One region of the Aliiroseovarius sp. PTFE2010 genome, then DNA from elsewhere that is predicted to be linked to it. Evidence: riboswitches for the same ligand, from Rfam matches in the RefSeq annotation. Region 1 holds a riboswitch; each other region holds the start of a gene.
What was found. A riboswitch is a leader RNA that binds a small molecule or an ion and turns the genes downstream of it on or off. The one in region 1 is predicted to bind cobalamin.
Positions count from the first base shown of each region.

Region 2: linked by a shared signal. The riboswitch ahead of ACP2AV_RS03810 (DUF1636 family protein) and the one ahead of ACP2AV_RS04445 (TonB-dependent receptor plug domain-containing protein) in region 1 are both predicted to bind cobalamin.
Region 3: linked by a shared signal. The riboswitch ahead of ACP2AV_RS13540 (energy-coupling factor ABC transporter permease) and the one ahead of ACP2AV_RS04445 (TonB-dependent receptor plug domain-containing protein) in region 1 are both predicted to bind cobalamin.

Region 1 covers NZ_JBNFVY010000002.1:118,183-121,455, forward strand. The annotation lists gene ACP2AV_RS04445 (TonB-dependent receptor plug domain-containing protein) at 1-1,769, opposite strand, end outside; cobalamin riboswitch at 1,896-2,101, opposite strand; gene ACP2AV_RS04450 (TRAP transporter large permease) at 2,693-3,273, opposite strand, start outside.
Region 2 covers NZ_JBNFVY010000001.1:777,908-781,180, reverse strand. The annotation lists gene cobN (cobaltochelatase subunit CobN) at 1-186, opposite strand, end outside; gene cobW (cobalamin biosynthesis protein CobW) at 202-1,257, opposite strand; gene ACP2AV_RS03810 (DUF1636 family protein) at 1,259-1,657, opposite strand; cobalamin riboswitch at 1,750-1,956, opposite strand; gene cobO (cob(I)yrinic acid a,c-diamide adenosyltransferase) at 1,995-2,606, shown strand; gene ACP2AV_RS03800 (cobyric acid synthase) at 2,610-3,273, shown strand, end outside.
Region 3 covers NZ_JBNFVY010000012.1:6,101-9,373, forward strand. The annotation lists gene ACP2AV_RS13530 (cobyrinate a,c-diamide synthase) at 1-279, shown strand, start outside; gene cobA (uroporphyrinogen-III C-methyltransferase) at 276-995, shown strand; cobalamin riboswitch at 1,031-1,212, shown strand; gene ACP2AV_RS13540 (energy-coupling factor ABC transporter permease) at 1,271-1,948, shown strand; gene cobF (precorrin-6A synthase (deacetylating)) at 2,013-2,759, shown strand; gene ACP2AV_RS13550 (ABC transporter permease) at 2,960-3,273, opposite strand, start outside.

The sequences.
Region 1 (3,273 bases):
CCATTCAGGGTCAACGTGTCTGTCAGGTCATATTGTGCGGCAACATCGACGGTCGTGTATGCGGGCAATTCCACCGTGGCGTAAGCTCCGAAGTACTGCGTATCGAAGTTGCCCGACACATGCCGGATGTCCGCTGAAACCGTTCCGCGCCCGCCAAATGTGTCCAGCGTCGCGCCAAGCGCCAGCTCGTGACGCGGCCTGCGGATTTCAACACTGTTGTCGGGGTTCTTGGCGTCAATGTAGGTGTAGGCAAGCCGCAAGGCGAGCGCATCTGTCGCTTGCATGGTTCCCGACACTTCGATGCCTTGACGGTCACTATCACCGGCTTGGTTTTCGTACGAGAACGTCCCCGGCCCGGTGCTGACCGATGTGATTTCATCTGTCAGGGTTTCGTTGAAATAAGTGACGTCGATCAGGCCTCGACCATTCAAGACAGCGAACTCTGCCCCGATATCGAAGCTCTTGTTGCGCTCGGGGCTCAGGTTCGGGTTGCCTGTATACCCAAAGGCGGCGGCGTAAAGCTCGAAATAGGACGGGTTCACAACGCCCGTACCTGCTGATGCGTGCAACCGCACCCCTGTATCAGGCAACTGATAGGACAACCCGACATTCCAGGTCGTTGCATTCTCGAACACATCATTGTCGTCGAACCGCGCGCCTGCCTGCACATCAAGTCCGTTTGCAAAGCTGCCGCGATATTCCAGAGCAATAGAGGTGGTTTCGCGCCCGTACAGCGGGTTGGAACTGCTGCTGTCCTTCTCGTTTTCCAGCAGCAGGTTCAGCAGATGGTCAGCGTCCGCCACCGCGCGCCCGTCCAAGCCATAGCTCAAACGATACTTCCACGCCTCTGTGTCCGTCGTGGTCGGCGCACCGCCGTTGTAGGTCGATGTGTATTCCGTATTCTCGTAAGAGAGACGATGCGTCAGCCGACCGCCCATCATCTGGTATTCAGCATAGATGGCTGCGGTCTTTTCATCGCGGGTGGAACCGGTGGTCGGGTCATCGACCACATAGCTGTCGGCATCCGTCGCGCCGAACGGGGATGGGTCGGTATCGTATTCTTCTTCCGCCCGGCGCAGGGTAAATCCGAGCTTGAGGTCGTCAGTGACCAGGTAGTCACCCGACAGGATACCGGTGGTGCGTTGCAGCCCGTCCTTTTCACCGCCGTCACCCGACTGATCATAGCCGTGATCCTCGGTGTGCGAGAGCGAGAACGACAGCCCCCCCCGTTCATTGCGGCGCGAAATGAGGGTGCTCGCAGTCGTCGCTGCCCCGACTTCCAGCGAGGCCGAATAGGACTCACCGATCCCGCCCTTGCTGGTGATGATGTTGATCACCCCCGCCGATGCGTTCGATCCATAATAGACCGACTGCGGCCCGCGCAGCACTTCGATCCGCTCGATGTTCGCTGTCTCCAGCCCGCTGAGGATGTATTCGCCATCGCCCCCGGCGGCCTCGATCCCGTCGATCAGGATCAGGGTGTGATTGGCTTCACCGCCGCGGACACGCACCTGCGTAAATGAGTTGCTTGACCCATTGACTGAAACGCCAGGAAGGGCGCGCAGGGCGTCCTGCACCGTCGCGATGCCGCGTTCCTCGATTTGCTGTGACGTGACAACGCTGGCCGCGCGCCCGAAAGCGTCAGCGTCAATCGGTGACAGGCCGCCGCTAACGATAATCTCGTCCAGCGCAAAAGTTTCCTGTGCCGAAAGCGGGTTTGCAAGAAGCGGCGTGACGGCCACGGAAGCCAAAAAATAGGTGCGGAGCATAATTAACCCTCGGATACGACCCATCAGGGACGTTGAATTTGAAATGTCATTTGAGGGAAGAGCCCCCCGCAGACGGTGAAAACACCACAAGCGGAAGATCCGCAGCCCTGACGCCCCTCGCGCCCGGACAGGGTGAACACCTCGGCAGGTCTCCTGACTCGCGGGTCAATGCTTGGCCGGCCCTTCCCATCACGCAAAGTGTGACAGTGGATATACCGACCTCGCTCTCCGCCTACAGTTGCGGGGGCAGTCGTGGATTTGGTCAATTGACCGAACCACGTTCCCTTTTAACCGGACGGCGAACCGCCCGGACCGAAGCAAAAAGATAGTATAAGCAGGCGACGACCTTGAAAAGGGCGAATTTTGCTTATCAGATACTGTCGCTCGCAGTTGATCGCATCGATCAAAAAGGGGGGGGTACCTGCCCGTCTACTGGCCCGTCTACTGGCATCACTTGGAAGCAGGCATTGGATCTTGTGCCGACACCCGCGGGAGCTGGGCCGCCACACAACCACCCATGCCACAATCGGCGATAAGCGCTTTGCAGGTCGCAAGTCTTGCGCCTCGTACTGACCGCTTTGGTGTTTGTGAAACCCCGCGATTGGGCCTACGGTCGGTCCCCCGCTCATCTATCAGGGCGCAAACCAAATGGCGGCTTGGGGTGCCACGAACCACGTGTTGGTCAGAGCAGGTGTTCAGGTCCAGCGTGCTTTCGCAAACGCCAAGGCATCCTACGGCGCAGCGTTCGACCCCCGGCGCAACGGAAGAAAACCGATCTGTTCAACAAGGTTTCGCAGGCGTTTTCGACCAATTGACAAGCAGCCCGCTGCAAGGCGCAACGGGCTGCGAGGCCGTAGCCCGGACCGACAAGACAGCATAGCGCTCTGCCACTTGTCGGCCCTGCATATTGGCAAACCTGCCGGCTACAAGAAGCTGGGCAACCAGAGGGCCAGTTCCGGAAAGAGGAACAGCAGGAACAGAACCAGCACTTCCAGGCAGATGAACGGAATCGCCGCGCGATAGATCCGCAGCATCGATATCGACTCTGGCGCCACACCGCGCATAACGAACAGCAAAAGGCCGAAGGGCGGCGTCAACAGGCTGACCTCCATCACCACCAGGAACAGAACGCCAAGCCAGAGCATGTTCACGTCCTGCGCCATCGCGATCGGCAGAAAGAATGGCAGGGTGACCAGCAGCATGCTGACCTGATCCATGAACGCGCCCAGAAAGATCAACACACAGAGCATCATCAACACCGCACCAAAGGCCGTCAGGTTCAGCCCGTCCACGAAACCCAGCATCCCTTCGATCGCCCCGGACAGGGACAAGAGTTGCGAGAAGGTCGTAGAACCAGCCACGATCAGCATGATCATCGAGGCGACCTTGGCTGTTTCGGAAAGCGCGGTATACATCACGTCGAAGGACAGTGACCGATAGGCCGCCGCTGCGATCATCGCCGCCATACAGCCGATTGCAGCTGCTTCGGTTGGTGATGCGATGC
Region 2 (3,273 bases), on a different contig from region 1:
CAGGTTCGCCAGACGCAAGGACGGCAGCCGCCCCTCGGGCCCGCCACCCCGCCGCCACCCTTCCGCGAACGCGCCAAGGTCACTGTCGGAAAAGGACAGAACCACCAGATCCGCCGGGTCCTGGCCCAGGTCGGTCGGGGTGTCTAGCTCTTCCAGACCGTGGCTTTCGCGGAACACGACATGCATGGCAGGTGTTTCCGCTTACTCGGCGGCCTGCGCGGCGGGATTGAGTACCGCAAGGATGGCATCGCGGTCGATGTCGTCATGTTCGCCAATGACCACCAGCCGCCCGGTGCGCGGCTCTTCTACCTTCCATGGGCGATCATATTGATGGCGCACCCGCGCGCCCACGGCTTGCACCAGAAGACGCATCGGCTTGCCGGACACGCTTGCATAGCCCTTGACGCGCAGAATGTTGTTCGCCTTGGCCAAGGTCTCGATGGCCCGCACCAGGTCTGCCGGATCGGTCAGTTCGGGAATGTCCACGACAATGGATTCGAAATCGTCGTGTTCATGGTCATCGTGATCATCGTGATGTGACGGGCGGGCGTCCATGTCATCCTCGGCTGCGGCTTCCAGCCCCAGGATCACGCGGGGGTCGACCACGCCTTCGGCCACTTCCACGACGGGCAACGGGCGGGGCGCCTCGGCGGCAATGATCTCTTTGGCCTTGGCCACGCCGTCGGGGCCGGCCAGATCGGGTTTGGTCAATAGAATGATATCGGCGCAGGATATCTGGTCTTCGAACACTTCCGAGAGCGGCGTTTCATGGTCCAGGCTGTCATCGGCGGCGCGCTGCGCATCCACCGCCGCCACGTTGGGCGCAAAGCGGCCCGCCGCCACCGCTTCGGCATCGGCCAGCGCGATCACGCCGTCCACGGTGATTTTCGAACGGATATCGGGCCAATCGAACGCCTTCAGCAGGGGCTTGGGCAGGGCAAGGCCAGATGTTTCGATCAGGATGTGGTCCGGGCGCGGATCAAGCGCCATCAGCGCCTCGATCGTAGGGATGAATTCGTCCGCGACGGTGCAGCAGATGCAGCCATTGGCCAGTTCCATGATGTTTTCCGCCGGGCAATCGGGGATGGCGCAGCCCTTGAGGATCTCTCCGTCAACGCCCACGTCGCCGAATTCATTGACCACCACGGCCAGCCGTTTGCCACCGGGGTTTTGCATCAGATGCGAGATCAACGTGGTCTTGCCCGACCCGAGAAAGCCCGTGATCACCGTGACCGGCAGTTTCGCAAGATTGGTCATGTCAGGACTCCTGGGATTGGGTGACTGGGGGAATGCGCGCAACGCAGTTGCGTTTGAAATGTTCGGGGCGCTCGCGCCAGGGAATGACACCATCGGCGCTGTCGTGATACTGGGTCGCCCCCATAAGTATCATTTCGGGATGCGACATTTCATCGACGTTTGCAAAGACATATGTCCATTTCGCATCGCCGCCGCGCAGCGCAACCGTGCAACCGTGATCGCAGTTCTGCAGGCATTCGACAGGGGTGATGCGCAGGTCTTCGATGCGATCGAGCCCGGTGAGCCCGTCATAAAGTGCCTGCCCCGGCCGACGCGCATCTGACGGGATTTCTTGCCCGCGCCGGCATTTGACACAAACGAGCAATTCGGTCTGTGGCTGGCTTTTCGCCTTGGCTTCCATATCCTCGGTCCCATGGTCATGGGACGCGGGTAAGATGGCGGAACAGACCCGAACACCGGGCAGCATCCCGTCACCGAAACACCCCGTCCGGTTTCAAGCGGTTCGTGCTGGCAGGTCTCCCGGCTTCCGGATCTCGGGCGATTGCCCAGTGGCGGCTCATCCTTCCCGGCCTTTGCCAGTGGTTCTGAGCTGCCGTCTCCGGTCACGGTCGCGGGGGCGGCTGTGCTTGACCGCAAATATCGCGGCTGCACATTCCCTATTCACCTGTTTACACAGGCACCAACACCGCGCCAGATGGTCCGAATCCCCGGGGCTTGTCAAGAAAGAGGATGTCAAAATGAGCAAAGACGAAAACGCCCGCCACACCGAGAAGATGCGCAAAATCAAGGCCGCGCGCGACAAGATGATGGAAACCAAGACCGAGGAAAAAGGACTGATCATCGTCCATACCGGAACGGGCAAAGGGAAATCATCCGCTGGGTTTGGCATGATCATGCGCTGCATCGCCCACGGGATGCCCGCCGCTGTCGTTCAGTTCATCAAGGCGAACTGGGACACAGGTGAAAAGACCTTTCTGCGGGAACGATTTGCGGACGAATGCCGTTTTTTCGTATCCGGCGAAGGCTTTACCTGGGAAACGCAGGATCGCGAGCGCGACATCGCAGCGGCACAAAACGGCTGGAAGATCGCCAAGGAACAGATCCTGGATCCGCAAATCCGGTTTGTACTGCTGGACGAGATCAATATCGCTTTGCGCTATGATTATCTCGATATCGACGAGGTCGTGGATTTCCTGCTGCATGAAAAACCTGACATGACACATGTCTGCCTGACAGGGCGCAACGCCAAGCCCGAGTTGATCGAAGCCGCAGATCTGGTGACCGAGATGTCGTTGATCAAACATCCGTTCCGCGACGGGATAAAGGCACAGGCGGGCGTGGAGTTCTGAGTCATGGCGCGCGCGTTGATGGTCCAGGGCACCGGGTCCAATGTGGGCAAGTCCATGCTTGTCGCTGGGCTGTGCCGGGCGGCGCGGCGGCGCGGTATTTCTGTTGCGCCGTTCAAGCCGCAGAACATGTCCAACAACGCCGCTGTGGCGCAAGAGGGCCATGAAATCGGGCGGGCGCAGGCGCTGCAGGCGCGGGCCTGCGGGCTGGCCCCGCATACGGACATGAACCCGGTACTTCTCAAGCCCGAAACAGACACTGGTGCCCAGGTCATTGTTCAGGGCAAGCGGCTGACAACGGCGCGCGCGCGCGATTATGCCCGGCTGAAACCGCAGCTTTTGAATGCGGTTCTGGACAGCTTCCACCGGTTGCGCGCCGCCCATGATCTGGTGATCGTCGAAGGCGCAGGCAGCCCTGCCGAGGTGAATCTGCGCAAGGGCGACATCGCCAACATGGGTTTTGCCGAGGCGGCAGAGGTGCCGGTCGTACTGTGCGGCGATATCGACCGTGGCGGCGTCATTGCCCAAATCGTCGGAACACAAGCGGTGATGGCGCCCCAAGATGCGGGCCGCGTCCAGGGGTTTCTGGTCAACAAGTTTCGCGGCGATCCAAGCCTGTTCGACGATGGCTATGCCATGATTGAACAGCATACCGGCTGGCGGGGGTTTG
Region 3 (3,273 bases), on a different contig from region 1:
CGGATGGCCGGACTGCTGGGTCTTGTCACCAGTTACGAAAAACGGAAATTCCACCTGGGCTATCGGCGCGCGGTGCTGCGCTCGAACATGCCGGGGTTTGCCCCGGGCACTGCCCTGCGCGGGCATGAATTTCATTATTCGAGCATCCTTGAACAACCCGACCCGCCGATGGCAGAGGTGCGCGACGCCGATGGCAATCTGGTGCCCGAGACAGGCTCGCATCGGGGGCATGTTTCGGGGACGTTCTTTCATCTCATTACGCAAGAGGAAGACGCATGACCGGCTTCGTCAGCTTCGTGGGGTCCGGGCCAGGCGATCCCGAGCTTTTGACAATCAAGGCCGTGGACCGGCTGCAGCGGGCGGATGCGGTGCTGTTCGATGACTTGTCCTCGGGCCCGATTCTGGACAAGGTGCGCAGTGGCGCCGATCTGGTGGGGGTCGGCAAGCGCGCCGGGCGACAATCGCCCAAGCAAAACCACGTCAGCCGCTTGCTTGTGGATTATGCAAAGCTTGACCAGCGCGTGGTGCGGTTGAAATCCGGCGACAGCGGCATTTTCGGGCGACTCGAGGAAGAGATCCTTGCCCTGAAAGAGGCCGGCATCCCCTACGAGATCATTCCGGGCATCCCGTCGGCCTGTGCCGCGGCAGCCGCAGCAGGCATTCCGTTGACCCGGCGGCTGACGGCGCGCCGGGTGCAGTTTGTCACCGGCCATGACGTGACTGGCGATCTGCCAGAAGACATGAACCTTGCCGCGCTGGCCGATCCGTCCGCGTCGACGGTGGTGTTCATGGGCAAGCGCACCTTCCCGAAACTTGCGGCCATTTTGATCGACGCAGGGCTGCCCGCCAGCACCCCTGCGCTGTTGGCCGAAGCGGTCGGCAAGCAAGCCCAACATATCGAACGTCACACGGTCCAATCGCTGGCTGACCAGTTAGCACGGGAAATAGGCGATAACCCCGCGCTCATCCTCTATGGGCCGTTATCGGAGCCATAGATGTCGCTTCCATACTTGTTCACAAAGCGATCACCTGTAATACTAAACCATACGGCGACACGTCACGTGTCATAATAGGGAACCGGGTGAAAATCCCGGACTGCCCCCGCAACTGTGAGCGGCGAGCTTGAAGGAAAACCACTGGCCGACAAGGCTGGGAAGGCCGGAAGCGCAACGACCCGCGAGTCAGGAGACCTGCCGTAACAACCACTAATTGCCGTGCAAACGGTACATCCTGCTGCCGGAGGGGCAGCCACAGAAACGAGGGATACCCCATGCATATCGAACCCGGCGTCGTTGATGGCGCAAAGATGGCTTTCGCTTACGCGACCGCAACCGGCGCAGTCGCCTATTCAGCGAAACTGGCAATGGATGATCTGCGCGCCCATCCGGCCGGATCATTCGCCGCACGCACCCTCATGGCCACGGTCGGCACGTTCGTGTTCTTTCAGATCCTGCCGCATTTTCCGGTCGGCGTGTCCGAAGTTCACTTCATCCTGGGCACAACCCTGTTCCTGGTGTTGGGCGCTGCGCCGGCGGCGTTCGGGCTTGCGCTGGGGCTTTTGGTTCAGGGGATGTTCTTCGCCCCGTCCGATCTGCCCATGTATTTCGTCAACGTGACGACATTGTTGGTCCCACTGCTTGGCATTACGGCACTGGCACGGCGGATCATCCCGGCCCGCACGGCCTATGTTGATCTGGACTATGCCAGCGTGCTGAAACTGTCCGCGATGTACCAGGGCGGTGTGGTTGCCTGGGTCGCCTTCTGGGCCTTTTACGGTCAAGGCGTTACCGCTGAAACCTTCCAGTCTGTCTGGACATTCGGCGCAGCCTACATGCTGGTGGTTCTGGTCGAACCGGTTGCCGATCTTGCCGTCCTGGCCGGTGCCAAAGCCCTGCGCGGGCTGGAACAGTCGGGCGCGGTTCACAAGCGCCTGTACAACGCGGCCTGAACCCACGATTTTCATTGCCCGGGTCGATACTGCGACCCGGGCTTTTTTATGCCCGGATGCCTGAATGATGAACACGGCCCGCAAAATCTGGCTGATCGGCGTTGGTACCGGAAACCCTGCGCATGTGACGATTGAAGGCATGCGCGCGCTGCGCGATGCGGCGCTCATCCTGGTGCCGCACAAGGGGCAGGGCAAAGACGACCTGGCCGAAATCCGCTACCGCATCATCGCGGCCTCGGGGTCACAGGCCAAAATCGTTCATTTCGAATACCCAAAGCGTGATCCAGGCCTGCCCTATCAGGAACGGGTCGCAAGCTGGCACGATGAAATCGCCCGCCGCTGGCAAGCCGCGATCGCAGCGGCCCAAACCGATGGCCCGATTGCGCTGCTTGTCTGGGGGGACCCGTCGCTTTATGACAGCACGCTGCGGATCGCTGCGCGGCTACAGCCCAAGCCTGCGGTGCAGGTCGTGCCCGGCATTACCGCGATTCAGGCCCTGACGGCCGCCCATGCCATCCCGCTAAACGTGGTGAACGGGTCGGTGCATATCACAACCGGGCGCCGTCTTCGCGCAGACGGCATCCCCCAAGGGGAAGATACGGTGGTGGTAATGCTGGACGGGCAATGTTCGTTCCAGTCGCTTGACCCCGAAGGGGTGCACATCTGGTGGGGGGCCTATCTTGGCTCTGACAAGCAGCGATTGATCGAAGGACCGCTGGGCGAGGTTGGCAACGATATCGTCCAGACCCGCGCCGCGGCGCGCGAAAAACACGGCTGGATCATGGACATCTATCTGCTGCGCATAGGCTGAGCCCAGATTTCCCCCATGCCAGACCGGCGCGCTGGGTCCGCCACCCGACCGTCAATGAATTGGCGCAGATTTTCGCACATGCGTTGAAAAGCGCCTGCGCGGGTCTGGCGGCCACGCTGCCCGTTTTCGAACCACGCCCCCAGACCTCTGGGTAGTCCAGTTTTTGGATCCCATTGCAGGCGCAAGCGCGGTGGCGGTGTTCACTCCCACCGTAGTCGCGCGGCCGCTTTGTTTACCACAAAATACAGGGCTATCGTCATGACGGCCAGTGTGATCAGGCTGGCAAACATCAGATCGGTCTTGGCGCGGCCGTTCGCAAGCAGCATCAGATAGCCCAGCCCCTTCGATGCGCCCACCCATTCACCGATCACTGCCCCGACCGGGGCGTAAACAGCGGCCAGTTTCAATCCTGTTCCCAGCGATGGAAGTGCATGGGGTATCCGGATCCGCCGCATGATCTGCCATTGCGTGCCGTTCATCGTCTGCGCCAAATCGGCAATATCGCGCGGCACGC